Regions from separate parts of the Streptosporangium sp. NPDC049376 genome, predicted to be linked through region 2. Evidence: riboswitches for the same ligand, from Rfam matches in the RefSeq annotation. Region 2 holds a riboswitch; the other holds the start of a gene.
The links. A riboswitch is a leader RNA that binds a small molecule or an ion and turns the genes downstream of it on or off. The one in region 2 is predicted to bind glycine.

Region 1 (15,032 bases), on a different contig from region 2:
ACCGCGCGCAGCAGTGTGGTGTCCGAGGTCACCCGGGACAGCAGGTCGCCCGGTTTGAGACGGTCGACCTCGGAGACCCGCAACCTGAGGATGCGTCCGACCAGGCCCCGCCTGGCGGCGAAGACCACTCCCTCCCCCATGCGTTCGAGCACGTATCTGCCCAGCGCGCCGACGACCGCGCCCACGACGACCGCGACCGTCAGGCCGAGCACCGGCCCGGCCAGGGACCGGTTCGCGCCGAAGGCGTCGATGACCGTCTTGGCGAGCAGGGGCATGGCCAGGCCGGCGAGCGAGCCGACCAGGCTGAGCGCGCCGCCGAGCAGCAGGGCGGAACGGTGTGGCCTGATGTAGGCGAACAGCGGGCGCCACGACGCGGTCTCTGACAATTCCCGTCTCCTTTGAGATGACATGACCGGCCCCCGACCGACGTGCTTCATATCTACTGCGCACACGCCCCTTTCGAGCGGCACGGCCGGTTTCGTAGACGAAAGTCGATTCCGTCAACATAGGTTGACGCGATCGGCATGTCAACCATGGTTGACGTAAGAGAAGCGGGACACCCGGGGAGGGATGCCCTCTTCGGTCTCCCCAAGGGAAAAATCCATGAATTTTCTGCTCTTTCCGCCGTGCCGCCGCACGAAAGAGCCACCCGGAGCCGGAAGCATTCCAGCGGCGACCAGGCGGCCACCGGCGGGCCGGGCACTCCCCGGGGCACCGCAGGCCGCCGACGCCGAGATCGAACGTTCGCCGGCACGACGGAGCCCCGTCCGCGTCCGTGAGCCTCGGGAGGTTGCATGACATCGGCACAGGTCCCACCGCCCGCGGGCCGGTACGGCGCGCGGGAACGGCGTCGTGGAGGGCTCCTGTTCGTCCTCTCCTGCCTGGCGGTCGCGATGTTCCCCGCCTCCGCCCCGCCCGCCGCCGCGCATCCGCTGGGGGACCTCACCGTCAACCACTACGACGGCCTGCGGATCACCCCCGACCGGATCGAGAACACGGCGGTCGTCGACAGCGCCGAGCTGCCCACCCTCCAGGCCATGACCGAGATGGACACCGACGGCTCGGGCAGGGTCTCCGCCGCCGAACTGGCGGCCTACGGCGCCGCCCGCTGCGCCGCGCTCGCCGGGGCACAGCGGCTGACCGTCAACGGCTCCCCCGTCACCTGGCGTGTCGCCGGGAGCGGCCTGCGGTACGCCCGGGGGCAGGGCGGCCTGCGGACCAGCCGCCTGACGTGCGACCTGACCGCCGACGTCCGCGCCCGGGGGACGGTCGACTTCAGCGACGACTACCTGCCCGACCGGACCGGCTGGCGGGAGATCACCGCGGTCGCCTCCGGCGGTCTGCGCCTGAGCCGGTCCTCCGTTCCCGGGACGAGTGTCAGCGGACGGCTGCGGTCCTACCCGGACGACCTGCTGGCCGCCCCGCTCGACCAGCGGACCGCGCGGTTGAGCGTCACCCCGGAGACAGGTCCCTCGGCGGCCGTGCCGTCCCCGACGCCCGGGCCGTCCGACCTGTCCGGGCTTTCCGGCGGTCCGCTCGGCGGTGTGACGGCCTGGCTCGACCACACCTTCACCGGCCTGGTCGGCACCGACTCGCCGACCGCGCCGCTCGTGCTGCTCTCGGTGCTCATGGCCGTCGCGCTGGGCGCCGGGCACGCCCTCATCCCGGGACACGGCAAGACCATCATGGCCGCCTACCTGGCGGGCAGACGGGGACGCCCGCGTGACGCGCTGATCGTCGGCGCGACCGTCACCGTGACCCACACCGTCGGCGTCCTGGTGGCCGGTCTGCTGCTGACCGTCCTGTCCGCGCTCACCGGCGAGGCGGTGCTCGCCTGGCTCGGCCTGGTCAGCGGTCTGCTGATCACCCTGGTCGGGGCCGGGCTGCTGCGCTCCGCCTGGCATGCCCACCGCACCGGCGAGGCCCCCGCCCACGGTCACGGGCACGGCCACACCCACGGCCGTGCTCCCCTCGTTCCCCGGCGCTCCCCCGTCCGGGAGGTCCCCGGCGGTGCGGCCCACGGGTACGCGCCGGTCGCCGTCCTCGAACGGCGGGCCGATGAGGACCTCCCCCGCGAGCCGACGCCCCGCTCCCGGCGCGGGCTGGTCGGCCTGGGGGTGGCCGGAGGGCTGGTGCCCAGCCCCTCGGCGCTCGTCGTCCTGCTGGGCGCGATCGGCCTCGGCCGCACATGGTTCGGGATCGCGCTGATCCTGGCGTACGGCCTCGGCATGGCGGGCACGCTCACCCTCACCGGGCTGCTGCTGGTCAAACTCGCCGGGCGTCTCGGCCGCCTGGCGGCCGGGGGAAACGGCGTGGCGAGCCGCCTGTCCTCGCTCCTGCCGATCGGCACCGCCGTGGCCGTCATGCTGCTCGGTCTCGGCCTGACCGTGCGGAGCCTCATCGGCGCCGCGTGAACGACCCCGGACCGCCTACTGGGTCTCCTCCTGCAGGCGCGCCCACAGCCCGGCGAGCGCGTCCACGTCACCGGAGCTCCTGAGGGAGTTGCCGCCCGCCCCGCGCCGGTTCCACAGGTGGAGCAGGAGGTCCTCCGGCTCGCCGTCGATCCGTGCGTCCGGCGTCGCCCCCTCCTTCGCCCACACCGCGCGGTCCGCGCGCAGCGTCAGCGCCCACTCCCGGTCCCCGCAGCCCAGCACGACCGTACGGCCGACGCCCTGCTCCCGTTCGGGCCTGCCGCCGAAGTCGTGGGTGATGAAACCGAGCAGCTCGTCGACGCCGTCGGCCGCCGGCTCGGGGTCGACCGGGGTCGGCCCCCCGTCGATCAACTCGGCGTCGATCCGGTGGACGACCGTCTCGTGGGCCATCCTGCGGTACCAGAAGCCGATCGTCTGGTCCGGCGGGAACCAGGTGTGGGAGGGCGCGCCCGGCCCGCGCATGACGAGCTGGTCGAGCAGCGTCTCACGCTGGGAGAGGAACCAGTCCCTGAGCGCGGCGTCGCCGGGCAGCGGCGCCCGCTCGGCCTTCTGCGGGTCACGCCCGAGCCGCATGCACAGGACCTTGTGGTCGTAGACCCCTCCGACGTGGTGGAGCAGGTCACGGCCGGTCCAGCCGGGGCACGACGGCACCCGGGCGTCCAGCCCCCGCTCCGCGGCCGCGAGCAGGAGATCACCGTCGGCGCGGATCAGGTCGAGATAGCGAGTGTGATCCATGGGCGGCATCATGCCGTACGGCCCCGACGGTCTTCTCCCTGTTTCCCGCTCGGCCGGTGGGCGCCGCGCCCCGGCGTCACCGGGCGTCGAGCACCTCGCGAAGCAGCTTCCCGAACTCGGCGGGGTGGGTGCTGAGCCCCGTGTGCCCGCCGGGGAAGTGGACCAGCTCCGTGCCGAACCGCTCCGCCAGGAGGGCCGCGGGACGGTAGGGCAGTTCGCCGTGGGAGTCCGCCCCGGCCGCGAGCACGAGCCGGTCCGACAGGGCCCGCAGCCGGTCCACGTCCGGGACGTGGGCCATGAAGCTCGGGATGACACGCCCGATGAAGTAGGGGGCGTCGGCCATCGACCGTTCGACGCGCGCGGCCGCCCTGGGGGACAGCTCGGCGGCGGGCCGCGCGCCGGCGCTCTCCCCCGGGCGCCTGAGACCGGCCGCGAGCACGGTCGCCGCGGCCATCGACCCCTCCCGGTCGAAGGCCTCCCGGACACGGGCGAGCATCGCGCGGTGCTCGGCGGCGTCCGGCAGCACCTCGGCCAGCGGCGGCTCGTGCGCCACGACACGTGCGACCCGCCCGGGGTGGGCGGTGAGCAGGCGCATCGCGACGATCGCCCCCGAGCTGCAGCCCACCACGCTGACGGGCTTCCCGGGGGACAGCAGGTCGATCAGCCCGAGGGCGTCCTCGGCGTGCTGTTCCACCCGCTGAGGCGCCGCCGGGTCGTCCAGCGGGCTGTTGGACAGGCCGCGCGGGTCGTAGGTGACGACCGTGCGGTCGGCGGCCAGGTCGTCGACGATCTCCTCGAAGGAGGCGGCGCCGCCGGTGCCGCCGGGGATCAGCAGCAGGAGCGGCCCGCGCCCCCGCACCTCGTAGTACAGCTCGGCGCCGTCCACACGCAGGCGTCCGGTGGTCATCTCGGTCATGTCCTCTTTCCTTCACCGTGTGGTTCGTGATCGGCGGGCCAGCGCTCCAGGAGGGTGTGCAGGGCGTCGAGGCAGCGTGACCACGACTCCTCGGCCGGGCGCGAGTGCGCGAACCCGCCCGCCGCCTCAAGGCTGATGAAGCCGTGCAGCATGCTGCGCAGCAGCCGTACCGCGTCGGTCAGGTCGGGCTCCCCGAGGGCGTAGGCGCGCAACATGCCGTAGGTCAGCTCGATCGCGCGCCGCGGCCCGCGCGCCGCGGCCAGGAGCTCGGGGTCGATCTCCGTGGGGATCTGCGTCGCCATGTAGCGGCCCGGGTGTTCGCGGGCGTAGTCCCGGTAGGCGGTCGCGTACGCGACCAGCGCGTCCCTGCCCGCCAGCCCCGCGGTGGCCTCCGCGATGCGGACGCTCTTCTCGTCGGCCGCCAGCAGGGCGATCCGGCCGCGCAGGTCCTCAAGGCCGCGAACGTGCGCGTAGAGGCTGGCGTCCTTCACCCCGAGCCGTCGTGCCACCGCCGACATGGTCAGCCGGTCGAACCCGACCTCGTCGGCCAGTTCGGCACCGGCGAGCGTCACCCGATCCGTCGTCAACCCGGCCCGCGCCATACGCGCCCCTCTCTCCTAGATTCCCTAGACTGTAACTAATCCCATTAATTTCTGTCTAATGAGATTAGTTTCACCGGGCGCGCGACAGTACGGCACGGCGGTTCACCGAGGTCAGCGGCGTGGCCGCAGGCGGGAGGAGGGCAGGTCGTGACGGCCGGAGACGAACTCCTGGAAGGCGATCTTGACCTTGATGGCCGGGCGACGCCAGCGCTCCTCACGGCGCTGCGCCCTGGCCAGCTTCCAGGGCCTCGGCCTTCGGGAGCCCGGGGCGAAGAACCAGTGGGCCCAGGGGGAGCCGGGCCGGGCCAGCCGCAGCGCCCCGACGATCAGCAGCAGCGGGACGAACAGACCGACCATGCCCGTCCAGATCTTCCCCTTCAGCAGGGTGACCACGGCGAGCATGAGATTGAGCACGAGGAAGCCGACCGCCAGCCACGTCCCCTGCGGCGTGCCGTCCGGCCGCTCCCAGCCCAGCGGGCGCAGGCCGAGCAGGAGCAGACCGGTGACGGCGATCGCGATGAACACCGCGTCGACCGACGTGCGGCCCTCCTCCTCCCAGTAGACGTCGTGCAGGTGCAGGATCAGCGCGAACTCGTCCAGGATGAGGGCGGCGCCCACCCCGAAGACGGCCGCGGTCAGGGCGTACCACCCCTGGGACACGCCGGAGACGAGCAGGCCGGAGACCCCGCCGAGCATCGTCAGCACCACGCCGAACACCACATGGTGGATGTGCATGTCGCCGACGCTGACGTTGCCGAACCAGCCGATCTTGGCGCGGATGAGCCGGACGTTGATGCGGGTGAAGACGAAGGCGACGATCAGCGCGACGAAGAAACAGAAGAGCGGTAGCCGTCCTGTTTCCACGATTCGATGTTGGAACAAATCCCCCACTGCACCTTCAGGTTATGCGAGAGCCGTCATGATCACGCCTAACCGGACACTCTGTCCCGACCCGGGGATTTCGCTCGGCCCTCGCCTACGGTTAGGCTGGCCGGGACACCGACGAGCCCGCGCGGGAGAGCGTCCTGACATCCAGGCCAGGACCCCTGAAGGAGCAAGCCCTCCCCGCAAACCTCTCAAGGCAAAGGACCGCGTGGGTAGGTGCCTCTGGAAAGCAGGCCGTACGGCCTCGCCGAAGGTGAAAGTCCGGCAAAAATCGGGCGAAGCTCTCAGGCATCCATGACAGAGGGGGAGGATGCTTCTCATCCGACCCCTGTCTGAGGTGCGAACATGTCCCGACCCACGCCGCTGCGCGGTGTTCACGAGGCCCTCGGCGCGACGCTGACCGACTTCGCGGGCTGGCTGATGCCGCTGCGCTACGGAAGCGAGTCCGCCGAGCACAACGCGGTCCGCCAGGCGGCCGGCCTGTTCGACCTCTCCCACATGGGAGAGATCTTCGTGACGGGCCCGCAGGCAGGCGAGGCCCTCGACTACGCGCTCGTCGGTCACATCTCCGCCCTTGAGCCGGGACGCGCCCGCTACACGATGATCGTCGATCCCCAGGGCGGCGTACTCGACGACCTGATCGTCTACCGCCTGGCCGACCAGGAGTTCATGGTCGTCGCCAACGCCTCCAACTACCCCCGGGTCGCCGCCGAGCTGACCGAGCGCGCCGGGGCCTTCGAGGCCGCGGTCGAGGACCGCTCCGAGCAGTACGCGCTGGTCGCGGTACAGGGGCCGCGCTCCCGCGAGATCCTGGGCGGGCTCACCGACGCCGACCTCGACGGCCTGAAGTACTACGCGGGCCTTCCCGCGACCGTCGCCGGGCTCTCCGCCCTCGTCGCCCGCACCGGCTACACCGGCGAGGACGGCTTCGAGCTGTTCGTCGCCGCCGACGACGCCGAGCCGCTGTGGGCCGCGCTCACCAAGGCGGGCGAGCCGTACGGCCTGCTGCCCGCCGGGCTTTCGGCGCGTGACACCCTCCGTCTTGAGGCGGGGATGCCGCTGTACGGCAACGAGCTCTCCGCTGATCTCACCCCGTTCGACGCGGGGCTCGGCCGTGTGGTGAGGTTTGACAAACCAGGCGACTTCGTCGGCAGGGCCGCCCTTGAGCCGCTCAAGGACGTCCCCCCGGCCCGCCGCCTGGTGGGACTGATCGCGACCGGCCGCAGGGTGCCCCGCCACGGGTATCCGGTGGTCTCCGGCGACGGCGTCGTCGTCGGAGAGGTGACCAGCGGAGCGCCTTCCCAGACCCTGGGCAGGCCGATCGCCATGGCCTACGTGGACAACGGAACGTCCGCTGGACTGGCCGTGGACATCCGGGGCAGTCACGAGCCGGTCGAGGTCGTTGAGCTGCCTTTCTACAGGAGGAAAAAGTGAGTGACATTCCCGAGGAGCTGCACTACACCAAGGAGCACGAGTGGATCTCGGGCATAGACGACGGCCTGACCCTGACCGTCGGCATCACCGCCTACGCCGCCAACGCCCTCGGTGACGTGGTCTTCGTCCAGTTGCCCGAGGCCGGTTCCTCGCTCACCGCAGGTGAGGCGGTCGGCGAGGTCGAGTCGACCAAGTCGGTGAGCGACATCTTCGCGCCGGTCGGCGGTGAGGTCGTCGAGGTCAACGAGGCCGTCGTCGACGACCCCTCGCTGGTCAACAGTGACCCCTATGGCGACGGCTGGCTGTTCCGCGTCCGGCTTGAGGGTGACCCGGAGGACCTGCTGTCCCCCGAGGAGTACACGGCACTCACTTCGGGCGAATCCTGAAATATCTAATCTTGCGTCGTGATCACGCGCGTCCACCGGCGCGCGTGATCACGACCGCGGGACAGCGCAAAGGCAGGGCAGATCAATGGCGATCAGCGTCTTCGACCTCTTCAAGATCGGTATCGGCCCGTCCAGCTCGCACACCGGCGGCCCGATGGCCGCCGCCCACAGGTTCGCCAGAGGGCTCGACCACGACGGCCTGCTCGACAAGACCACCCGGGTCGAGGTCATCCTCTACGGCTCACTCGGCCTGACCGGCAAGGGCCACGGCAGCGACAAGGCCGTCCTTCTCGGCCTGACCGGCGACAAACCCGAACTCGTCGACGTCGACACCGTCGACGAACGGCTGGCCGCCATGCGCGCCTCGGGAACGATCCGGTTGTACGGCTCCCGCGAGATCCCGTTCGTGGTCGGTGAGCATCTCGTCTTCGAACGCAAGATCTCCCTGCCGCACCACCCGAACGGCATGCGGTTCACCGCCTTCGGGGAGACCGGCGACGTCCTGCGGGAGAAGGTCTACTACTCGGTCGGCGGCGGCTTCGTGGTCGACGAGAACGCCACCGGCGCCGACCGCATCAAACCGGACGACACCGTCCTGCCGTACCCCTTCACCACGGCGGCCGAGCTGCTCGGCCACTGCACGGAGACGGGTCTTTCCGTCTCGGGGCTGATGCTGGAGAACGAGAAGGCCTTCGGCCTGTCCGAGCGGGAGATCCGCGACCGGCTGCTGAATCTGTGGCGCGTCATGAGCGAGTGCGTCGGGCGCGGCATCGCCAAGGAGGGCGTGCTGCCCGGCGGCCTGAAGGTCAGGCGCAGAGCCCACCAGCTCCACCGGAGGCTGCAGAGCGAGGCCGCGGAGAAGGACCCGCTGCACGCGATGGACTGGGTCTCGCTGTTCGCCCTCGCGGTGAACGAGGAGAACGCCGCGGGCGGGCGGGTCGTCACGGCGCCGACGAACGGCGCGGCGGGCATCGTCCCGGCCGTGCTCACCTACTACGACCGGTTCGTCCCGAACTCCGACGACGACGGGGTGGTGCGCTTCCTGCTCACCGCGGGGGCGATCGGCGTGCTGTTCAAGGAGAACGCCTCCATCTCCGGCGCCGAGGTCGGCTGCCAGGGCGAGGTCGGCTCCGCCTGCTCGATGGCGGCGGCCGGGCTGACCGAGGCGCTCGGCGGCACCCCCGAGCAGGTGGAGAACGCCGCCGAGATCGGCATCGAGCACAACCTGGGGCTGACCTGCGACCCGATCGGCGGCCTGGTGCAGATCCCGTGCATCGAGCGCAACGCGGTGGCCTCGATCAAGGCCATCACCGCGGCCAGGATCGCGCTGCGCGGCGACGGCCGCCACTTCGTCTCCCTGGACAAGGCGATCAAGACGATGCGCGACACCGGCCGCGACATGCTCGACAAGTACAAGGAGACGAGCAGGGGCGGCCTGGCGGTGAACGTCATCGAATGCTGACCCGGCCTCCCGGCAAACACGCCAAACTCCACGAACTTTGACATCTCACCCGGCCACTCGCCGTAGCGCCCCTATGCTGGGTGCCGCTGTCACCGAGAGTCGGGAGGACGTCGTGCCGACGGAGGTCTCACAGCCGGAGAAGACACGTCCGGGAGGCCGGGCCCGCCACCGCGCGTCCGCCCTCCCCGGCGACCACCGTGACCACAGCGGCTCCCCGGGCTCCCGTGGTTCCCGTGGCTCTCACTGGTTCTTCGCGCTGGCCCTGCTCGCCGGGATCGGGGTGCGCGCGCTGGCCGTGCTCGGTTACCGGCCCACGCTGTGGTTCTGGGCCGACTCCTTCGTCTACCTCGGCGCCGGACTCGACCCCCGGCCGATGGAGTCCCGGCCCTCCGGCTACTCCCTGCTGTTGTGGGCGCTGCGCCCGCTGTCCAGCGTCCAGGCGGTCGTGGTGATCCAGCACCTGCTCGGGCTCGCCACGGCGTTGTGCGTCTACCTCCTGCTGCGCCGCCGGGGAGGGCTGCCGGGGTGGGGGGCGACGCTGATCACGCTCCCCGTGCTGCTCGACGTCCACCAGGTCCAGCTCGAACACCTCGTCATGGCGGACCTGCCGATGGAGTTCCTCGTGGTCGCGGCGGTCACGCTGGTGATGTGGCGGCGGCGCCCGCCTGCGTGGGCGGCGCTGCTCGCCGGGCTCCTGCTCGCGGCGGCGACCGTGACCAGGACGATCGGGCTGCCGCTGGCCCTCGTGGTGCTGGTGTGCATGGTGATCGGACGGTCCGGATGGCGGGCGGTCACGGCCACCGCGCTGGCCTGCGCGATCGGCCTGGGCGGCTACGCGGCCTGGTTCGCCTCCGAGTACGGCAACTACGGCCTGACCAGGGGAAACGCCTTCCTCTGGGCGCGCACCATGACCTTCGCCGACTGCGCCAGGATCAAACCCGCCGGTCCCGAGGCCGCACTGTGCCCGACCGTCCCCGTCGCCGAGCGCAAGGCCCCGCCCGTCTACATCTGGGACGCCTCCTCTCCCCTGAACAAGGTCAAGGGAACCTGGGCCGAGCGTGACAGGCTCGCGGGCGCCTTCGCGGCCCAGGCCATCAGGGCGCAGCCGCTCGACTTCCTCACCGCGGGCCTCACCGACGTGGCCCATGTCTTCGACTGGGAACGCAGGGTCTACCCGACCCCCGGCCCGCAGAGCGCCTACGTCTTCCCCGCCGTCGCCAGGCCCTTCCCCACCGGCGCCGCCTCCCAGGGCAGGACCGCCGAGGAGCTGACCGTCGCCTACCAGGGCGCCTCCGGCGAGACCCGTCTCGTCGAGCCGTACGCGGGCTGGCTGCGCCTCTACCAGGAGAACGGCTTCCTGCGCGGCCCGGTCCTCGCCGTGATCGTGCTGGTCGGACTGGCCGGGGTGCTGCGCAACTGGCGGCGGCTCGGCGGGGTCGTGCTGCTGCCGTGGGCGGCGGGGGCCGTACTGCTGGCCCTGCCGCCCTTCATCGCGGCCTTCGACCACCGCTACGTGGTCCCGGCCGTCCCGTTCGCCTGCCTGGCCGCGGGACTCGCCTTCGCCGTACGGGACCGTGCCCCCGCCGCCCCCGCCGCCCCCGCCGTCCCGGAACCGGCGGCACCGGGACCGGCGGGGTCAGCGGCCCCGGACGTGCAGCCTGACCCAGGCGCCGAGGTTCTCGTCCCCTATCGTCCTGCGGACCTTGGAGACCGCGTCCTTGTTCAGCCGCGCGACGAGCCTGCCGACGTCGGTGGCCGGCCCGCAGGTGATCGCGACGCGCAGACGATCGTCCTTCGCGTGCCTGACGCCAACTCGGACGAGCCCTTCGATTTCTTTAACCGCGACCCCCAGCATGGCCGTACCGGTGGCGCTACGGCGCCCCACCCGTCCCCAGCCCAGGGCGCGCAGCAGCCACCTGATCGACAGCAGCGCCAGCACCACCAGTAGCAACGCCACCAGCCATCCCAGCCACGCGTGCTGCTCCAGGTAGGAGGGCAGCCCCCGGCTCATGATCCGGTCGTCGCGTGGCTGGGAGGAGAGCTTCCCCTGCCCCCGCAGGCAGGCGTACATCCCCGCCCCGGTCAGCGTCACCCCTGTGAGGGCCAGGCCGACCCTGTTGTCCAGGTAGGCCCGCATCAGGCTCCCCTCCTGCACAGCCGTACGACGATCTCTCGCGCGCACATCGCGCCCAGGGCCGTCAGCCGGTCGCCCACGACGATGCCCACCTGACGCAGCAGGTGGCCCGTCCGGTCGGCGTCGGTGAACACGGTGACCTCGATGTCACGCGAGCCGAGCCGTACCCGGGCCCGCCCGACCCCGTCGACCGACTCCGCCGCCGCCCGCAGCGTACGGCGAAGCCCCGCCCTGGTCAGGCCGATCACCATCCGGGAGTCCGCGGACTCCAGCGGCACCAACCGGGTCTTGCCCGGCAGCACGGCCAGGGCGAACAGCACGATCCCGGCCGCCGTCACCGCCAGCGCCACGGCGAAGACCGCGGGGTCGGACCACCTGGCCGCCCCGATCCCCTCGGCGACCCTGCGGTACGGCACCCGCCCCATCGGGGAGCCCATCGTCAGCCCCGCCGTCACACAGGCCGCGGCCGAGAGCGCCGCCGAGACCAGTACGGCGGCCACCAGGCCCGCCGGATTGCGCTCAGGCCGCAGCAGCCGTACCGATCTGCGCCGGACGGCGTGCAGGTGCTCCCCCGCCGTGGTTCCGCCCGTCCCCGCCATGATGTCCTGGAGAGTGCTCATCACCTGGACAGGTCTACGCGTCCCGGAGTCGTCACGCGGGGGTGAAGCGGCGACTTTCACGATCCCGGAGTCGCCCTGGCCGGAGAATTTACCGCCGGCATCTCAACATGAACACTGCTCATATTAGTCGTTTTACGGCTATTCTGCGGGCATGGACGACCGTCAGCGCTACGACCGGGCGACAGCGCACCTGGATCCTCCGTTCGCCGTGCTGGACCTGGAAGCCCTGCGCTCGAACGCCTCCGCCATGGCCCGGCGGGCGGGCGGCAAACCGATCAGGGTCGCCAGCAAGTCCATCCGCTCCAGGCCCCTGCTCGAACGGATCCTCGCCATGGACGGCTTCGCCGGAATCATGGCCTTCACCCTGCCCGAGGCCCTCTGGCTGGTCTCGACCGGCCTGCGGGACGTGCTCGTCGCCTACCCCACCGCCGACAGGACCGCGCTGGCCGAGTTGGCCGCCGACCCCGTGGCGGCGCGGGAGATCACGCTGATGGTTGACAGCGCCGATCACCTGAACCTCGTGGACGCCGCGATCGGCGGCCTCCCCCATCGCCACGAGATCCGCACATGTCTCGACATCGATGCGGGGTTCGTGGCCTTCCGCGGCAGATTCAGGGCCGGAGCGCACCGCTCCCCGGTACGCAGGCCCGACCAGGCGGCCGACCTGGCGGCCACCATCGCCAAACGCCCCGGCTTCCGCCTGGTCGGCGTGATGGCCTACGAGGCCCAGATCGCCGGAGTCGGCGACGACCAGCCGGGCAACCCCGCCCTCACCCGGGCCGTCCGCCTCATGCAGGCCCGCTCCCGCCGCGAACTCCTCGTCCGCAGAGGCCGCGTCGTCCAGGCCGTCGCCCAGGTGGCCGACCTGGAGTTCGTCAACGGCGGGGGCACGGGCAGCATCGACCTGACCGCCAGGGAGAAGGCCGTCACCGAGGTCGCCGCGGGATCCGGCTTCTTCCACCCTCGCCTGTTCGACTTCTACCGCGGCTTCACCGGACGCCCCGCCGCCATGTTCGCCCTGCCCGTCGTCCGCCGCCCCGCCCCCGGCGTCGTCACCGTCCTGGGCGGCGGCTACCACGCCTCAGGTCCCCCGGGACGAGACCGCCTCCCCCACCCCTACCTGCCCCACGGCCTGCGCTACGCCCCCGGTGAGGGCGCAGGCGAGGTCCAGACCCCGCTCCTCGGCCCCGCCGCACACGACCTGAGAACCGGTGACCGCGTCTGGTTCCGGCACGCCAAGGCCGGCGAACTGTGCGAACGATTCACCGCCCTGCACCTGATCGAGGGCGAGGAGGTCGTCGAGACCGTCCCCACCTACCGCGGTGAGGGCCGCACCTTCCTCTGACCCGGCCCGCCCGCCTCAACGGCGACGGCGCCGCCACAGCATGACCACCGCGGTGACCGCCAGCACGGCGCCCACGCCGATCAGCACCGGCGCCAGGCTCGGCTCCTCCTCGGCCCACAGGCCCTGCGGCTCGTCCCCCGGCTTGACCGGACGCGGCGTGACCCCGACCACGTCCCCCACCCTGTCTCCGACCGAGACCAGGAACTGCCTCGCGCTCGTCTCGGCCTTGGCGACGGTCCTGCGCGCGACGTTCTTCGGGCTCACCCGGTCGGCGATGGCGTCAACCGTCTTGGCCAACTCCGCACGGGTCCGCTCGATTCTCCGCTCAAGCTCCGCGGGATCGGTGTCCGCCATCGGATCTCCTCTCGTCACCCTTGACATTGATCAGTCTGTCAGGTCCGGTCCGCCCGCGGCACTTCGGGCAGGCCGGTAAGTTGACCCGGGAACGAGTCCACGGAGGAAACCCATGAAACTAGAGCCCGGCGACGCCGCCCCGGACTTCGCGCTCCCCGCCGCCGACGGCGGCACCGTCTCCCTCGACGCCTACCGCGGCAAACGTGTGATCCTCTACTTCTACCCCGCCGCGATGACCCCCGGGTGCACCAAGCAGGCCTGCGACTTCCGCGACAGCCTCGAATCCCTGGCCGCCGCGGGCTTCGCCGTACTCGGTGTGTCCAAGGACACCCCGGCCAAGCTCGCCAAGTTCGTCGAGCACGACGCCCTGACCTTCCCCCTGCTGTCCGACCCCGGCCTGGAGGTCCACCAGGCCTACGGCGCCTACGGCGAGAAGACGATGTACGGCAGGACCACCGTGGGCGTGCTGCGCTCGACCTTCGTCATCGACGCGGACGGGAAGATCGAGAAGGCCCTCTACAACGTGAAGGCGACCGGTCACGTGGCCCGCCTCCGCCGCGAACTCGGCGTGGACTGATCCCCTTTTTTCGCCATTTAATGTGATTGGCGCATGCCCCAGGAATTGTCGGTCTCCTTCCGTAACCTCGGGGCATGCCGGCGAAGTACAAATACACCCCCGAAATGCTGGCCGAGGCCGCGGCCGCCTCTCTCAGCGTCACCGACGTCCTGCGCCGCCTCGGCATCACGATCGCGGGCGGAAACCACGCGCACATCAGCCGCCAACTGAAACGCCTCGGCATCGACACCTCACACTTCCGCGGCCGGGCGCATCACCGCGGACGGCGCTCCCCCAGACGCCTGCCTCCCGAGGAGGTCCTCCTGGTCCGTCCGCCCGGCTCCCTCAGGACCAAGCCCCCGATGCTCCGCCGCGCACTCCAGGAAGCCGGGGTGCCCTACCGGTGCGGTGCCTGTAAGATCGGGGGCACCTGGGAGGGCGAGCCCCTCACGTTGCACGTCGACCATCTCAACGGCGACTGGCTCGACAACAGAATAAACAACTTGCGATTTCTCTGCCCGAACTGCCACTCTCAGACAGAGAACTTCGCGGGAAAAAACAAAGGGGCCGTAGCCCAACGGCAGGAGGCAGCGTCTTTAGGTGGCGCGCAGTATGGGTTCGAATCCCATCGGCCCCACAATAAAACGGAAAACGAAACGCAGGCGTTCATCCCGGTGACCGTCAGCGTCACCCTGGCCCCTCAGGACGCCGCCTTCGTCGAGGCCTACGTCACCCAGGGCAGGGCCCCCTCCCGATCCGCCGCCCTCCGCGAGGCCCTCCGCCTGCTCCGCGTCTCCGCCGACGGCCTCCCCTCACCAGTCGCTCCCTCCCAGAACGGCCGTGTGGAGATCGCCGATGTCGAGTCCTCCCCGGTGGAGGACCTTCCCTCCGGCCCCCAGGACACGGTAGCCGCACGCGCGCAGCCGTTCCCTGGACAGGCCGGGGGGTGAGAAGAGGGCCAGTCCTGTGCCGGTGACCAGGGCGCCGAGTCCCCACAGCAGTCCCTGAGCCTGTTCCCGGTCGACGTGGCCTTCGGCGGCCGCGGCTGCCCTGGTCAGGTCGGGGCGGAAGGCGGGGTCCTCGTGCTGGGATGTGGGCCAGCCGAGTGGCGCGGGTTCTCCGAAGCGTTCTCCCAGCCGGATCTTGATGGCGACGTGGCCGGGTGCGGCGT
Region 2 (15,032 bases):
CGGCGAACTCGGGGGTGCCGAGCAGGAAGTGGTAGGTCGAGACCGCGTGGTCGCCGTAGCGGGCGCCGCCGTTCGGCTCCGACAGGACCGGCCATCCGGCCATGCCGGCCGCCGCCACGTATCTGCGCATGTTGGCGGCGCCGTCCCCGACGACGAGCACGCCCCTTCGGGTCGGCGGCAGGTGCAGCGCGGCCGCGGGAGGCGCGACCCTGGCGCGGACCCACGGCCCGTTGGCGTCGCCCTCAAGGGACTCGCTCCAGGAGACGTCGCCGTCCGGGACGAGCGGCTCACGGAAGGCGAGGTTGAGGTGGACCGGGCCGGGGTCGGCCGGGCCGAGGGAACGCTGGTAGGCGCGGCAGGCCAGGGAACGCCAGTAGGCGACCTGCCCAGGCCGGTCCTCGGGCACGCCGACCTCGCTGAACCAGCGGACCGCGGTTCCGTACATCTTGATCTGGTCGATGGTCTGGCTGGCGCCGGTGTCGCGCAGCTCGGGCGGCCGGTCGGCGGTGAGCAGCAGCAGCGGCACCCCCGACTCGTGCGCCTCGACGACCGCGGGGTGGAAGTTCGCCGCGGCGGTGCCCGAGGTGCACATCAGCGCGACCGGCCGGCCGCCGCGCTTGGCCAGTCCGAGGGCGAGGAAGGCCGCCGAGCGCTCGTCGATGCGCACGTGCAGCCGTACGCGGCTGTCGGCGTGCGCGGCGAGTGCGAGCGGAGCCGAGCGTGAGCCCGGCGCGAGCACCACCTCGGTGAGACCGCAGCGTACGAGTTCGTCGACCAGCACGGTCGCGAGCGCGGTGGCGGGATTCACCGCACTGCCTCCTCTGGTCGTCGTCGTGCTGAGAGAAGCCGTGTCCGAAAGGACGGACACGACGGCTGACGGCGGACCGGCGCCGTCCTCACCGCGCCGGGGCGGCGCACTGCGGGGACGGGCCGGTTTCGCCTCATCGCTGGAATCGCCTGCGGCTCACGGCCTGCGCGGGAACTTGCCGAAGTCGGGGGTGCGCTTCTCCTTGAAGGCGTCGCGGCCCTCCTGCGCCTCCTCGCTCATGTAGAAGAGCAGGGTGGCGTCGCCGGCGAACTGCTGCATGCCCGCCGCGCCGTCGGTGACCGCGTTCAGCGCGCCCTTGAGCATGCGCAGGGCCAGCGGGGACTTCTCCAGCATCTCCCTGGCCCAGGCGACCGTCTCCTCCTCCAGGCGCTCCAGCGGGACGACCGTGTTGACCAGGCCCCAGCCGAGGGCGGTCTCGGCGTCGTACTGACGGCACAGGTACCAGATCTCACGGGCCCGCTTCAGGCCGACGGTCTCGGCGAGCAGCCAGGACCCGTAGCCGCCGTCGAAGGAGCCGACCTTGGGCCCGGTCTGGCCGAAGACCGCGTTGTCCGCGGCGATGGACAGGTCGCAGCAGACGTGCAGCACGTGGCCGCCGCCGATCGCGTAGCCGGCGATCATCGCGATGACCGGCTTGGGGCAGCGGCGGATCTGCACCTGCAGGTCCAGCACGTTCAGCCTGCCCACGTGCGGGGTCGACTTGTCGACGTAGCCGTCGTCACCGCGGATCTTCTGGTCGCCGCCCGAGCAGAAGGCCCGGTCGCCCGCGCCGGTGAGAATGATCACACCGATCTCCGAGTCCTCCTGGGCGACGTTGAAGGCGTCCCTGAGCTCGAAGAGCGTCGTCGGGCGGAAGGCGTTGTGCCGCTCCGGCCGGTTGATCGTGATCTTCGCGATGCCCTCGGCGGTCTCGTAGACGATGTCCTCGTAGTCCCCGGAGCGCCTCCAGTCGGCGGCGCGCACCTGGACGCTCTCCGGCATGGGCCTGGCCTCGCCCTTCGCCCGCCCGTCCGTGCCCGGCACCGCCTGCTCCGTGCTCACGATGACTGCGTCCCTTCCGCCTCGCCGGGACCCGCCCGGCTGCCGTCCGTTTTCCCGGCACTAACCTTACGACTGTGACGAACGGTCCTGTGCACGCGGAGTCGTCCTGCGGGTGGCGGGAGCTGCACGCGCTCGTGCTGCCGCCGGGACCGGAGCTGTTCAGGGCGGTCGGCGCCGCGCTCGACGGCGGCCCCGCGGTGCTTCCCCTGTCTCCCGCCCTGCCCGCCGCCGCGCTGCGGGCCACGCTCGACGCCCTGCGCCCCACCCATGTCAACGGTGTACGGCGCGAGCACGGTGTGGGGGTGCCCGGCGAGGTGGCCGTCGTCATCGCCACCAGCGGCACGACCGGGGCGCCGAAGGGGGTCCAGCTGTCGGCCGCGGCCCTGCGCGCCTCCGCCTCGGCCTCGCTGCACCGTCTGGGCGCCCGGCCCGGCGAGCGCTGGCTCTGCTGCCTGCCCCCCTCCCACGTCTCGGGGCTTCAGGTCCTGGTCAGGTCACTGGTCGGCGGGACGGAACCGATCGTGCACGAGGGCTTCTCCCCCGAGGCGGTGCTCTCCAGCGGTGCCCGGCACGTCTCGCTGGTTCCGACGCAGCTGCGTCGGCTGCTGGACGCCGACCTGTCGGTGTTCGACACGATCCTGCTGGGGGGCGCGGCGCCGCCGCCGGGGCTGGTCGAGGAGGCCAGGGCCGCAGGCGCGCGGGTGGTGCTCAGCTATGGGATGAGCGAGACCTGTGGCGGGTGCGTCTACGACGGCACCCCCCTTTACAATGTAGATCTCAAGATTGGCGACGACGGGCGGATTCGCGTCGCGGGCCCGGTGCTGTTCTCCGGCTACCGGCTGCGGCCCGAGCTGACCGCCTCGGCCCTCGACGGCGACTGGTTCGTCACCTCCGACCTCGGCGTCATGGACGGCGGGGGCCTGCGCGTGCTCGGCCGCTGCGACGACGTCATCAACACCGGCGGCGAAAAGGTCGTGGCCGCCGTGGCCGCCGCCGCCGTCGCCGAGCACCCCGCTATCGCCGACGCCGTCGTGGTCGGCCGCCCCGATCCGGAGTGGGGCGAGCGCGTCGTGGCCGTCGTCGTCTCCCCCGACCCGCCGTCGCTGGCCGAGCTGCGGGCCTTCGTCAAGGAACGGCTCCCCGCCTGCGCGGCCCCCGCCGAACTGGTCGTGATGTCCGAAATACCACTTCTGCCCAATGGCAAGCCGAATCTCGCCGCCCTCCGTTATGGTCGTGATCGGGAACCGTGAGGAGACCCGGCACGTCAAACAGACAGCCGCGACAGAAGGGACGACCCCATGCATATCACCCGCAAGGCGTTGGTCTCCGCTGGAGTCGTCGGCGTGATCCTCGTGGGCGGCGTCTCCGTGACGGCCGCCGCCTCTGCCGGCCGGGTGGAGAAGATCTGGAGGGTCGTGGAGTCCGGCTCCGGGCCCGCCGTGTCACCGGCGACGCGACAGACCGCGCAGCCGCAGGCCGACGACGACACACCGCGCTCCGAGCCGACGTCCGCGCCCACGTCGGCGCCCGACGACGGGTCCGTGGTCTCCAGGGACGTCAACCCCGACCCGGGGTCGGTCACGACCTACTGGACCGAGCAGCGCCTGCAGGAGGCGAGCCCCTTCCCCATGCCCGAGGCCGACGACCCGGCGGGGCCCTCCGGAAGCCGGGTGGAGGGGATCGAATAGCCCCTGACCACGGCTGATGACGGAACGGACCGCCTCGGGACGATCCGCCCATCTTATTTTCCCCGTCAAGTCGGGAACATAAAGTTCTTGACTGGGGTTATTGGTACTGGTGCGCTGAGCGGCCCGCAGGCCGCCCCACCCGACAATCTGTAAGCAGACGACTCCGTGATGGAGGAGGTGTCCTCATGCCCCAAACCGCCGTGGCGACCTCATCGGAGGCCCCGACGCCCCTTGAGAAGCTCCTTGACCGAGGGCGAGTCCAGGGTCACCTTTCGCTCGCGGAGCTGCGCCACGCCTTCGCGGAGTCCGGGACCAGCCCCACGGAGGGCCGCTCGATCCTGCGGGAGCTCACCGAGGCCGGCGTCATCCTGGCCGCCGAGGACGAGCCCACGCTCAGCGGCGCGTCCAAGAAGACCGCCGGGCGCCGGACCTCCCGCAAGGCGAAGGCCGCGCCCGCCAAGGCCACCACCAGGGCCGCCAGGACCACCGCCAAGAAGGCCGAGACCGCCGGGGCCCCCGCCGAGGCCGAGCCGGAGATCGGCGAGGAGGAGTGGACCCCCGAGGAGGCCGAGCTCGAGGCCGAGCAGACCATGGACCTGGACGACCAGTCCTCGGTCATGGGCGACTCGGTGCACACCTACCTCAAGTCGATCGGCAGGCGCACCCTGCTCACCGCCGCCCAGGAGGTCGAGCTGGCCAAGCGGATCGAGGCGGGGCTGTACGCCGAGTCCAAGCTTGAGGCCGAGCCCGGCCTGCCCGCCGCCATGCGCGACGACCTCGAATGGATCGCCGAGGACGGCCGCCGCGCCAAGGACCACATGCTTGAGGCCAACCTCCGCCTGGTCGTCTCGGTCGCCAAGAAGTACACCGACCGTGGCATGGCGTTGCTCGACGTGGTCCAGGAGGGCAATCTGGGCCTGATCCGCGCGGTTGAGAAGTTCGACTACACCAAGGGCTACAAGTTCTCCACCTACGCCATGTGGTGGATCCGCCAGGCCATCCAGCGTGGGTTCGCCGACTCCGCGCGCACCATCCGCCTTCCCGTGCACGTGCTGGAGATGCTCTCCAAGCTGTCGCGCGTCGAGCGTGACATGCACCAGCGTCTCGGCCGTGAGCCCACCCCGGAGGAACTGGCGGTCGAGCTGGACAAGACCCCCGACCAGATCGAGGAACTGCTGCGCACCAGCCGCCAGCCGATCAGCCTCAACGCGACCATCGGCGACGACGGCGAGACCACCATCGGCGACCTCATCGAGGACGTCGACTCGCCCGAGGCGTCCGAGGTGGTCGACCGTCAGCTGCTGGGTGAGCAGCTGCGCGGCGTGCTGGGCAACCTCTCCCCCAGGGAGGCCAAGATCATGGCTCTGCGCTTCGGCCTCGTCGACGGCAAGCCTCACACCCTCGACGAGATCGGCAAGCACCTGGGCCTGACGCGCGAGCGCATCCGCCAGCTGGAGAAGGAGTCGCTGTCGAAGCTGCGCCACCCGAGCAACACCCGCCCGCTGCTCGACTGGGCCAGCTAGACCCGCTCGTGAGGGGCGTCGTGGACCACCGGTCCGCGACGCCCCTCACGCGTGCCCGGGGTCAGGCGAGCGCCCTGGCCAGCACGACCCCGCCGACGATCAACGCCAGGGCCGCGACGCGTCCCGCCCCGACGGGATCGCCGTGCAGTACGATCCCCAGGGTGATGGCGCCGACTGCGCCGATGCCCGTGAAGACGGCGTAGGCGGTGCCGACGGGGAGTCCCTGCTGCATGGCCTTCGACAGCAGCCACACCGCCAGCGCCCCCAGCGCGAAACAGACCAGCGTGGGCAGCGGCCGGGTGAACCCCTCGGTCGGCTTGATGCTCTGCGACCAGGCGATCTCCACCAGCCCGGCCGCCATGAGCAGCAGCCAGCTCATCGGACGGCCAGCTTCCCTGCCAGCTCCCGCGCGGCGGCGTAGGACCGCTCGTGCACGGCCCGCCGGTCGGCGAGGGCCGGGTCCACCAGGGAGTTGACCAGTTCTGCGTGGACGAACGTGACGTCCTCGACGGCGAAGTGCCCGAGGAAGAAGTCACGCAGATAGCGTTCCTCGTGGTCGAAGGGCTCCCTGGGGGTGCCGGGGCCGTAGGCGCCGCCCCGCGCGCCCGCGACGACGAACGTCCGGCCGGTGAGCTTCATCTTGGGGAAGGTCACCTGGTCGATCCAGGCCTTCAGCGCCGAGGGGATGGAGAAGTTGTACATCGGCGTGCCGATCAGCACGACGTCCGCGGCCACCAGCTCGTCGAGCAGCGGTTCGACCACTGCCCAGGCCTCGGCCTGTTCCGGGGTGCTCACCACCTCGTGGTAGCGGCCGATGTCGGTGATCTGACCGGCCAGGACACGGTCGCACAGCTCCGTCCAGGCCTGCCCGATGTGCGGGACGGGGTCGGCGGCCAGGTCCCGGTAGGTGTATCCGCCCTCCGGGTTGGCCGCGCGCCACGCGGCGGCGTAGATCCCCGACAGGGTGCGGGAGAAGGACGCACGGCGGGCGCTGGCGTCCAGGTGCAGCAGGCGGCTCACGGCTCTCCGATCCTCGATGCCAAAGCGGACGTTGTGTCCGCTTAATCACCATAGCGGCAAGCGGACACGATGTCCATTTGACCCCGGGTCCGGTCGGCCGGAGGGCGGCGCCCGTCATCGCACGCGGCGACGGGCACGGCGCGGCGAGAGGGGCGCCTCGGAGGCGACGCCGGGAACGACCACCGGCCACCCGGGCATGTCGAGGCATCCGGGCATGAGAAAGGCGGCCCCGGTATCCCGGAGCCGCCTGGTGCGTGAACGACCCGGCAGGTCGTTCACACGAGAAGTCAGCGGACGACGGTGGTCACCGGCCGCGGGACGCGGGCGATGCCGGTCAGCCGGTTCTCCTCGCGCAGGGTGCGCAGCCGGTTGACCTCGGCGGTCCACTCCGCTCCCTTGGGGGTCGCCCTGCCCTTGCGGCGGCGGATCCTGTCGTCGTAGGCCTTGGGCCCGAAGGTCGCCCGCTGGCCCGCCTCGGCCGCGCGCAGCGCCTCGGTCAGCGCCGCGTCGAAGACCAGCCCGGCGGCCCTGAGCTCCTCAGGGGACGCCCCGGCCGCCTGCACCCGGCGCAGTTCGGCCTCGGCCGTGCGCGCCCTCTCAAGGAACTCGGGGAAGCTCTTCCCGACCTCCTGGTCGGCGTGGTGACGGACCTCCGCCTCCCGGCTCACGCCCGGTCGGAAAAACGCCATCGTCTGCCCTCTCTCACCCGTCGCCGGGAACCTCCCGGCGGATCACGGCTGTAGCCTACGCCGTCGACCCCCGGACCACCCACTCAGGGACCGGCCCACCCTGGACGGCACGGCGCGGCGCCCTTTACACAGTAAGGTCACCGATGACAGGATGCGGCCATGCCCGCCAAACGACCACCCGTCCCGCTCTCCAGGGAACGCATCATCGAGGCCGCCCTGCACATCGCCGACAGCCAGGGGCTCCGGCGGCTGACGATGCGGCGCCTGGGCGACGCGCTCCAGGTCGAGGCCATGGCCATCTACCACCATCTGCCGCGCGGCAAGGATGCCCTCATGGACGCCCTGGCCGAGCACGTCACGGCCGTCCACGCCGAGCCCGCGAGCACCTGGCAGGACAGCGCGAGGGCGTGGTGCAGGGCGAGCAGGGACGCGCTCAGGGAGCATCCCGGGGTGCTGGCGCTGGCGCTGACCAAGCCCCCGAAGGGCCGCGCGGCGATCGCCCTCATGGAGCAGACCGAGCAGCTCGCCGACGCCGGGCTGCCCGACGCGGCGCAGGCGGTACGGACGCTGCGGGCCTACGTCTTCGGCGCGGTCGCGGTCGAGGTACAGCGCTCCGGATGGGCCGACCCCCCGGCGGACGGCGCCGAACCGTGGCGTCCCCCGTCGGCCGGCGGAGGCTCCGCGGCGGCCGACACCGACTTCGAGCACGGGCTGAACGCCCTGCTGGCGGGACTCAACGGAAAGCGAACGGAGACTGAACGGTAAAGAAACGCGAGGCCGATCCTTTTTTACCTGCCAGATGGCGCGTTTCGCTTGGCCAGATGTCCGCTATGAGGCATCCTGTGCTATAGGTCACACCTCCGGAAGAGCCCTGAAGGACCACTCTCCAGAGTTCGCAAACAGTCCTAACGGGCTATGTCCCGGGGTGAGATCCAGATCGCACACTTGAGTTTGACCAACGTGCGGACCTCACCCCGTTCGAGGCACGCACGACCCACATGTCCACACCAGATGCTCGTCACCCGTCACGCGATGGGAACGGATTCCCATCGGGGACACGGTGTCCACCCGCTGTCCGATGTCGATCCAGCGAGCCGACGATAGAGATCCGGAGGCACGCCGATGTGCCCGCACCAGCCGTCCTGTCCGCCCGCCGAGGCGCTGGACCGCGAAGCCGCCCGTACGATGGTCGCCCACCCCGAGCAGGGCTGGAGCCTGCTCTGCAACGGTGTGGTGCTGTTCGACGACACCGGTGAGATCCTGCCCGACGGCGGGGTCATCGAGCCGCACCGGCCCCTGGCCGGCGTCGCCTGATCGCCTGACCGATCACTCCGCGGCGGCGCGCATCCTCGCGCCGAGCCAGTGCGCGACCACCTCGCCCACCCTGCCGGGATGCCTTTTGAGATCGTGCCCCTCACCGGGCAGCACCACCAGGCGCGAGGTGTCCGCCGCCTCGGGGACCCCAAACGGGTCACGGTCACCGCTGACCGCCAGCACGTCGACCCCCGCCGCGCGCAGTTCCTGCGCGCGCGACCTCTCCGGCTTACCGGGAGGATGCAGGGGGAAGGCCAGCGCGACCACCGCCGTCGCCCCCGCCTGCGAGGCCGTACGGCAGGCGACCCTGGCCCCGTTGCTCCGCCCGCCCTGCACCAGCGGCAGACCGGGCCGGAGCCCGCGAAGCCCGGCGACCAGTTCCAGCCAGGCCTCGTCCTGCCTGGCCGCCGATCCGGGAGCCCTGGCCCCTCGCATCCTGAACGGCTGGAGCACCCGGGCGACCACTCCGCCGATCGGCGTCACCGCGTCCCGTACGGCCAGCAGGTCGGGTGCGTCCACTCCCCCGGCCGAGCCGTGGGTGAGCACCAGCAGGAAACGTGGATCGGCCACCTCGTCGATCTCGGCCACGGCCGGGCCGTGAACGGTGCCGATCTCCACGGACGAGGCAGTACTCCGGATGGACACCGATCTAGTCCTAACGGCTGATGTCCGGGCCTGCGGCAGGGCGGACAATCTCAGGGTGCAGGATCATCACGATATCCGACAGGACGTACGGGCGACCATCGGGGCCCGCCGTGACCTCGGCCCCGAGTACGAGGCCGCGCTCGTCGAGTCCTTCGTCGAACGCCTCGACTCGACGATCGCCGCCAGGGTGCGGGCGGAGCTGCAGGCCACGGGTTATCACCCCCAGCAGCACTATCCGCACCCCCAGGGTCCTCCCCCCGCGCCGCGGCGCAAGGGGAACGGCACCGTCCCGATCGCGCTCGGCTCGCTGGGGTTGGCCATCCCGCTGACCGCCGTCGCCGCCGAGGGCGGGACCGTGGGGATCCTGGTCGCCTGGGGCGGCATCGTGGTGATCAACATCGCCCACGCCCTCGGCGGGCTGCGCCACCGCGACTGAAGAGCGGGGCCGGAGACTCAGGCGTCCCGGTTGCGTCGCAGCCTGACCTCCTCGGCCAGTTCCTCGTCCGCGCTGTCCAGGCCGTAACGCCACACCCGCTCGGCGTCCTCCTCACGCCCTCTGAGCGGCAGCGTGCGGGCCAGCAGCTCGATGGCCAGCGCCCCGGTCTCGGCGTCGCCGCCCTCTTCCACCGCCCCGGTGAGCTCGGCGCAGGCCAGTTCGAGATGGGCGATGCCGAGCAGCACCCGCAGCCTCGCCGTCTCCACGACGTCCGGCACGGACAGCGCCTCGACGAGCACTCCCGCCGCCTCGGCCGCCTCCCCCTCCTCAAGGAGGATCTCGGCCAGCCGCTGGGCGGCGAGGGAGGAGATCTCCGGCTCTCCGGTCGCCAGCGCGGCCCTCAGGGCCTCCTCCGCCTCCACGGGGCCCACGGCGAGCCTGGCCAGGCCCATGTGCGCCAGCGGAGCGCAGGCGGCGTTCCCGGTGCCCAGCGCGGCCTGCCAGGCCGCCCGCGCCTGGTCGGGCAGGTCGTCGCGCTCGAAGCTCCTGGCGAGCAGGCAGGCGGCCTGCCCGGCGAACTCGGGATGGCCGGTGGCCAGCGCGGCACGGGCCGCCGCCCTGGCGTCGGCCGCGTCCCCCCGCTCCTCGAGCACCACCGCCAGCCCGACCGCCGCCTGCGCGCGGTCGGGCCCCTCGGGGTCCGCGGCCAGCTCCGCGAGAATCACCGCGGCGCCGTCCAGGTCACCGTCCTCGGCCAGCCGCCGCGCGGTCTCCAGCGGTCGGGTGTCCACCTCTGGCATGCAGGGTCCCTCCGGGTAAGGAATCGCCCCGGGCCCGGTGGCCCGGAGCCCTGTCCACGAGGTGGATCTTAACGGTGCGAATCAGTCCTCGTAGGCCTCAAGCGGAGGGCAGGCGCACACCAGATTGCGGTCGCCGTACGCCTGGTCGATCCGGCGGACCGGCGACCAGTACTTGGCCTCGCGCACCGAGGGCAGCGGGTAGGCCGCCTCGGCCCGCGAGTAGGCGTGCTCCCAGTCGTCGGCCAGCAGGCAGGCAGCCGTGTGCGGGGCGTTGCGCAGCGGGTTGTCGGTCTTGTCGTAGGCGCCGGAGGCGACCTTCTCGATCTCCCCCCTGATCGCGATCATCGCCTCGCAGAACCGGTCGAGCTCGGCCAGGTCCTCGCTCTCGGTGGGCTCGATCATCAGCGTACCGGCCACCGGGAAGGACATGGTGGGAGCGTGGAAGCCGTAGTCGACCAGGCGCTTGGCCACGTCGTCCACGGTCACACCGGTCTCCTTGGTGATCTGGCGCAGGTCCACGATGCACTCGTGGGCGACCAGGCCGCCCCGGCCGGTGTAGAGGACGGGGTAGTGCGGGGCGAGCCTGCGGGCCAGGTAGTTGGCCGACAGGATGGCCTGCTCGGTGGCCGCCTTGAGCCCGTCTGCGCCCATCATCCTGACGTAGGCCCAGGAGATGGGCAGGATGCCCGCCGAGCCGTACGGCGCGGCGGAGACGGGACCGACCGGCGAGTCGTCGCGCAGCGGGTGACCGGGCAGGTAGCCGGCGAGGTGGGCGCGGACCGCGACGGGGCCGACGCCGGGGCCGCCGCCGCCGTGCGGGATGCAGAAGGTCTTGTGCAGGTTCAGGTGGGAGACGTCCGCCCCGAACTCGCCCGGCTTGGCCAGGCCGACCAGGGCGTTGAGGTTGGCGCCGTCGACGTAGACCTGGCCGCCCGCCTCGTGCACCCGCTCGCAGATCTGGGTGATGGTCTCCTCGTAGACGCCGTGCGTCGAGGGGTAGGTCACCATGATCGCGGCGAGCCGGTCGCGGTGCTTGCCGAGCTTGGCGTCGAGGTCGGCGAGGTCCACGTTGCCGTTGTCGTCGCAGGCGACCACGACGACCCGCATACCGGCCATGACCGCGCTGGCGGCGTTGGTGCCGTGCGCGGAGGAGGGGATCAGGCAGACGTCGCGATGGGCCTCGCCGCGGGCGTGGTGGTAGGCGCGGATCGCCAGCAGCCCGGCGAACTCACCCTGGGAGCCCGCGTTCGGCTGGATGGAGACCGCGTCGTAGCCGGTGACCTCGGCCAGCCAGCCCTCAAGCTCCCGCACCAGCTCCGTGTAGCCCTCGGCCTGTTCCGCGGGGGCGTAGGGGTGCAGCCCGGCAAACTCGGGCCAGGTGATCGGCTCCATCTCGGTGGTCGCGTTGAGCTTCATGGTGCACGAGCCGAGCGGGATCATCGACCGGTCGAGCGCGACGTCCTTGTCCTGGAGCCTGCGCAGGTAGCGCAGCATGGCCGTCTCCGACCTGTGGCTGTGGAAGACCGGGTGGGTCAGGTAGTCGCCGGTGCGCGCCAGCCCCTCGGGCAGCGCGTCGTGCGCCGCGGCGTCCAGGTCGGTCAGTACGGCGCCGCTGACCTCGAAGGCGGCCAGGACCTGCTCCAGGTGGAGCTGCTCGGTCCGCTCGTCGCAGGTGACACCGACGTGGTCGGCGTCGACCAGGCGCAGGTTGACGCCGTTGTCGCGGGCCGCGGCCACGATCCGGGCGGCGCGGCCGGGCACCCGGGCGAGCACGGTGTCGAAGAAGGCGTCGTGGACGACCTCGACGCCTCCGTGGCGCAGGCCCGCGGCCAGCACGACGGCGTGCCGGTGGACGCGCCTGGCGATCCTGCGAAGGCCCTCGGGGCCGTGGTAGACGGCGTACATGCCCGCGATGACCGCGAGCAGCACCTGCGCGGTGCAGATGTTGCTGGTCGCCTTCTCCCTGCGGATGTGCTGCTCACGGGTCTGCAGCGCCAGGCGGTAGGCGGGGCGGCCGTCGGCGTCCTGGGAGACGCCGACCAGACGGCCGGGCATCTGCCGCTGCAGGCCGTCGCGGACGGCCATGTAGGCGGCGTGCGGGCCGCCGAAGCCCAGCGGGACGCCGAAGCGCTGCGAGGAGCCGATCGCGATGTCGGCGCCGAGCTCGCCGGGGGCGGCCAGCAGGGTCAGGGCCAGCAGGTCGGCGGCGGCCACCACCTGGGCGCCGCGCGCGTGGGCGGCCTCGGCGACGGCACGGAAGTCCCTGATCTCACCGTCGGCCCCGGGGTACTGCACGAGCACGCCGAAACAGTCGGGAAGGGCCTCGGTGAAGTCGCTCTCGACCAGCTCGATGCCGAGCGGCTCGGCCCTGGTGCGCAGCACGGCCTTGGTCTGCGGCAACGAGCCGGCGTCGACGACGAACACGTTCGAGGAGCCGCGCACCGCCCTGCGGGCCAGCGTCATCGCCTCGGCGGCGGCGGTGGCCTCGTCCAGCAGGGAGGCGCCCGCCACGTCGAGACCGGTCAGGTCGGAGACGACCGTCTGGAAGTTGAGCAGGGCCTCAAGGCGCCCCTGGGAGATCTCGGGCTGGTAGGGCGTGTAGGCGGTGTACCAGCCGGGGTTCTCCAGGAGGTTGCGGCGGATGACCGCCGGGGTGATCGTGTCGTGGTAGCCCAGGCCGATCATCGAGGTGAGCACGGTGTTGCGCCCGGCGAGGGCGCGCAGCTCGGCGATGGCCTCCGTCTCGCTCGCGGCGGGCGGGAGGTTGAGCCTGTCCTTCGCCCTGATGGCCTCGGGGACGGCCACCGCGACCAGGTCGGCGGTCGAGGCGAATCCGACCGCCTCGAGCATGCGGGTCTGGTCGGCGTCCGCGGGCCCGATGTGACGGGTGGCGAACGGCGGGGGGGTCAGCTCGCTGAGCGGTGACAGGTCGGTCATGGGAAGCCTCCCGAGACGTTGGAGACCGGCGCTGGGCGCGGGCGTATGCCGGATCTCCCCCTCTGTCATCGCGACCTGAGAGTTTCACCTTCCGGTGCGTGGAAGGCTTTCCCCGTCGGTGAGACGCGCCTGGCGGGCGTGCCTGCTTTCCAGAGTCGCCTCGCCCACGCGGTACCGGGTGCCTGAGAGATTCCGGGGAGGTTGCTCCTTCGGCGCCCCGATCATGCCGGGGTCTCTCCCGCGCAGAGTCAGCAGCGAGACAACCTTACCCGGTGCGGCGAGCCCGGCGACGACGGGCCAGCTCATCCGCGTGGTGATCGCCTAAAGGGCTCTGGCCGGACTCCGCGCGCTCTCCGGGCAGGTCGGCCAGGGAGCCCTCCACCTCCTGCCAGACGCGGCCGAGGGCTATGCCGAAGACACCCTGCCCTCCCTGGAGCAGGTCGATGACCTCGTCGGGTGAGGTGCACTCGTACACGCTCACCCCGTCACTCATGAGGGTGATCTGGGCCAGGTCGTTGACGCCGCGGTCGCGCAGGTGCTGGACGGCGATGCGGATCTGCTGGAGGGACACACCCGTGTCGAGCAGCCGTTTGACGACCTTGAGCACCAGGATGTCGCGGAAGCCGTACAGGCGCTGGGAACCCGAACCGTGAGCGGCCCTGACCGTGGGCTCGACCAGACCGGTGCGCGCCCAGTAGTCCAGCTGCCGATAGGTGATGTCGGCCGCGGCACAGGCGGTGGGACCGCGGTATCCGATGTCGGCGGGCAGTTTCACCGGCTGCCCGTCGAACAGCAGGCCCTCTTCGCCCGCACGCTGACGTGCCTCCCCGCGCCGTTCCGGGTCATCCTGGTCGGCGTTTCTACCCTCGCCGCTGCTGACCGCCACGCGGACCTCCGGCTTTCTCTCATCCCGCGGCCTGATCTGGGGGTTTGCGCACAGCCGCGGGTTTCACTTGCACCGTAGGACTGGGGCCAAGATCAGTCAACGACCCTCCCCGGCGCGTCGTGAAGCGTAAATGCACCGAAATACCTACCCCGCGCGACCGAAGTCCTCGGGCGTGATCGTGTCAAGGAACTCCCTGAACTTCTCCACCTCGTCCTCCTGGTCGTCGGGAATGATCACCCCCGCCTCCCTGACGATGTCCTCACTGGCGAAGATACGGGCTCCCGTACGCAACGCCAGGGCTATGGAGTCCGAAGGACGGGCGCTCACCTCGACCCCGTTGGAGAACACGAGATCGGCGAAGAAGATCCCATCACGGAGTGCGACGATGTTCACGGTGCTCAGCCGGACGCCGAGCGCGTCGAGCACGTCGCGGAAGAGGTCATGGGTGAGTGGCCGGGGTGGCGGCTCTTCGGCCTGGGCCATCGCGATCGCCGTCGCCTCGGTCATGCCGATCCAGATCGGCAGGTACCGCTCCCCATGTGCCTCCTTCAGCAGGACAATAGGCTGGTTTGAGGGCATCTCAACCCGAACGCCCACGACCTCCATCTGCAACACGGGCTGCTCCGTCTTCGCTGGATTATGACCGGTTTGTTCAACGTAACACTCGTGAGGGGACGAGTGCCTGGTCAGGTTCTCACCGGCCCAAGCCCCCACGCACGGCGGAACGCAGGAGCGAGGCGTGCAATTCCAGCAGAAGACCAGAAATCTCCTTGGCGGTCTCGTCGGCCCGGTCGATGGCCCCCGGGCCTCGGCGGCGAAGCAACGGTGCGATGGCCTGTTCGACGAGGGTGGCCTCCCGCTCGGCCGCGGCCTTGACGACCCGCAGGTGGCGTGCCCTGAGCCCGAAGGCGGCCAGTGCCCCCACGCTGCGGGCCACGGCCAGCGCCTCGGCGTCGTAGTGGCGGGCGACCGCGGCGAGCAGGCCGAAGTCCTCAAGCTCGGTGAGGGTCTCCTCGTCGAGCTCGGCGGCGGCGAGCAGTTCCTTGCGGGTGAGACGAACCTCCGGCGGCGCCTCGCCGGGAAGGGCCCGCGGAGGGGTGACCGGCCGGTCCTCGCGGTCCGCGGCCTCGAGCCGGTCCTTGATCACACGCAGCGGCAGGTAACGGTCGCGCTGCTCGCCGAGGATGTAACGCAGCCGCTCGACGTCGGCGTAACTGAACTTCC

Region 1: it holds a riboswitch for glycine, as region 2 does, so the genes downstream of both, gcvT (glycine cleavage system aminomethyltransferase GcvT) here and gcvP (aminomethyl-transferring glycine dehydrogenase) in region 2, are expected to answer to the same signal.

The regions. Positions count from the first base shown of each region.
Region 1 is NZ_JBITMT010000002.1:125,248-140,279, forward strand. Features, by position in the region: gene ACIBVQ_RS06025 (ABC transporter ATP-binding protein) at 1-410, opposite strand, end outside; gene ACIBVQ_RS06030 (High-affinity nickel-transporter) at 795-2,414, shown strand; gene ACIBVQ_RS06035 (maleylpyruvate isomerase family mycothiol-dependent enzyme) at 2,430-3,167, opposite strand; gene ACIBVQ_RS06040 (alpha/beta fold hydrolase) at 3,244-4,083, opposite strand; gene ACIBVQ_RS06045 (TetR/AcrR family transcriptional regulator) at 4,080-4,685, opposite strand; gene ACIBVQ_RS06050 (hypothetical protein) at 4,797-5,549, opposite strand; glycine riboswitch at 5,689-5,787, shown strand; glycine riboswitch at 5,790-5,874, shown strand; gene gcvT (glycine cleavage system aminomethyltransferase GcvT) at 5,916-7,004, shown strand; gene gcvH (glycine cleavage system protein GcvH) at 7,001-7,390, shown strand; gene ACIBVQ_RS06065 (L-serine ammonia-lyase) at 7,476-8,852, shown strand; gene ACIBVQ_RS06070 (hypothetical protein) at 8,965-10,800, shown strand; gene ACIBVQ_RS06075 (DUF6286 domain-containing protein) at 10,989-11,606, opposite strand; gene ACIBVQ_RS06080 (amino acid deaminase/aldolase) at 11,758-12,951, shown strand; gene ACIBVQ_RS06085 (DUF3618 domain-containing protein) at 12,967-13,305, opposite strand; gene bcp (thioredoxin-dependent thiol peroxidase) at 13,418-13,882, shown strand; tRNA gene ACIBVQ_RS06095 (tRNA-Leu) at 14,425-14,498, shown strand; gene ACIBVQ_RS06100 (hypothetical protein) at 14,674-15,032, opposite strand, start outside.
Region 2 is NZ_JBITMT010000006.1:121,205-136,236, forward strand. Features, by position in the region: gene menD (2-succinyl-5-enolpyruvyl-6-hydroxy-3-cyclohexene-1-carboxylic-acid synthase) at 1-808, opposite strand, end outside; gene menB (1,4-dihydroxy-2-naphthoyl-CoA synthase) at 965-1,810, opposite strand; gene ACIBVQ_RS18620 (AMP-binding protein) at 1,945-3,120, shown strand; gene ACIBVQ_RS18625 (hypothetical protein) at 3,169-3,558, shown strand; gene ACIBVQ_RS18630 (RNA polymerase sigma factor) at 3,744-5,081, shown strand; gene ACIBVQ_RS18635 (multidrug efflux SMR transporter) at 5,143-5,460, opposite strand; gene ACIBVQ_RS18640 (NAD(P)H-dependent oxidoreductase) at 5,457-6,101, opposite strand; gene ACIBVQ_RS18645 (hypothetical protein) at 6,389-6,769, opposite strand; gene ACIBVQ_RS18650 (TetR/AcrR family transcriptional regulator C-terminal domain-containing protein) at 6,950-7,555, shown strand; gene ACIBVQ_RS18655 (DUF5999 family protein) at 7,913-8,104, shown strand; gene ACIBVQ_RS18660 (alpha/beta family hydrolase) at 8,117-8,722, opposite strand; gene ACIBVQ_RS18665 (hypothetical protein) at 8,805-9,185, shown strand; gene ACIBVQ_RS18670 (hypothetical protein) at 9,203-9,985, opposite strand; gene gcvP (aminomethyl-transferring glycine dehydrogenase) at 10,067-12,922, opposite strand; glycine riboswitch at 13,082-13,173, opposite strand; gene ACIBVQ_RS18680 (MerR family transcriptional regulator) at 13,188-13,808, opposite strand; gene ACIBVQ_RS18685 (bifunctional nuclease family protein) at 13,953-14,423, opposite strand; gene ACIBVQ_RS18690 (MerR family transcriptional regulator) at 14,503-15,032, opposite strand, start outside.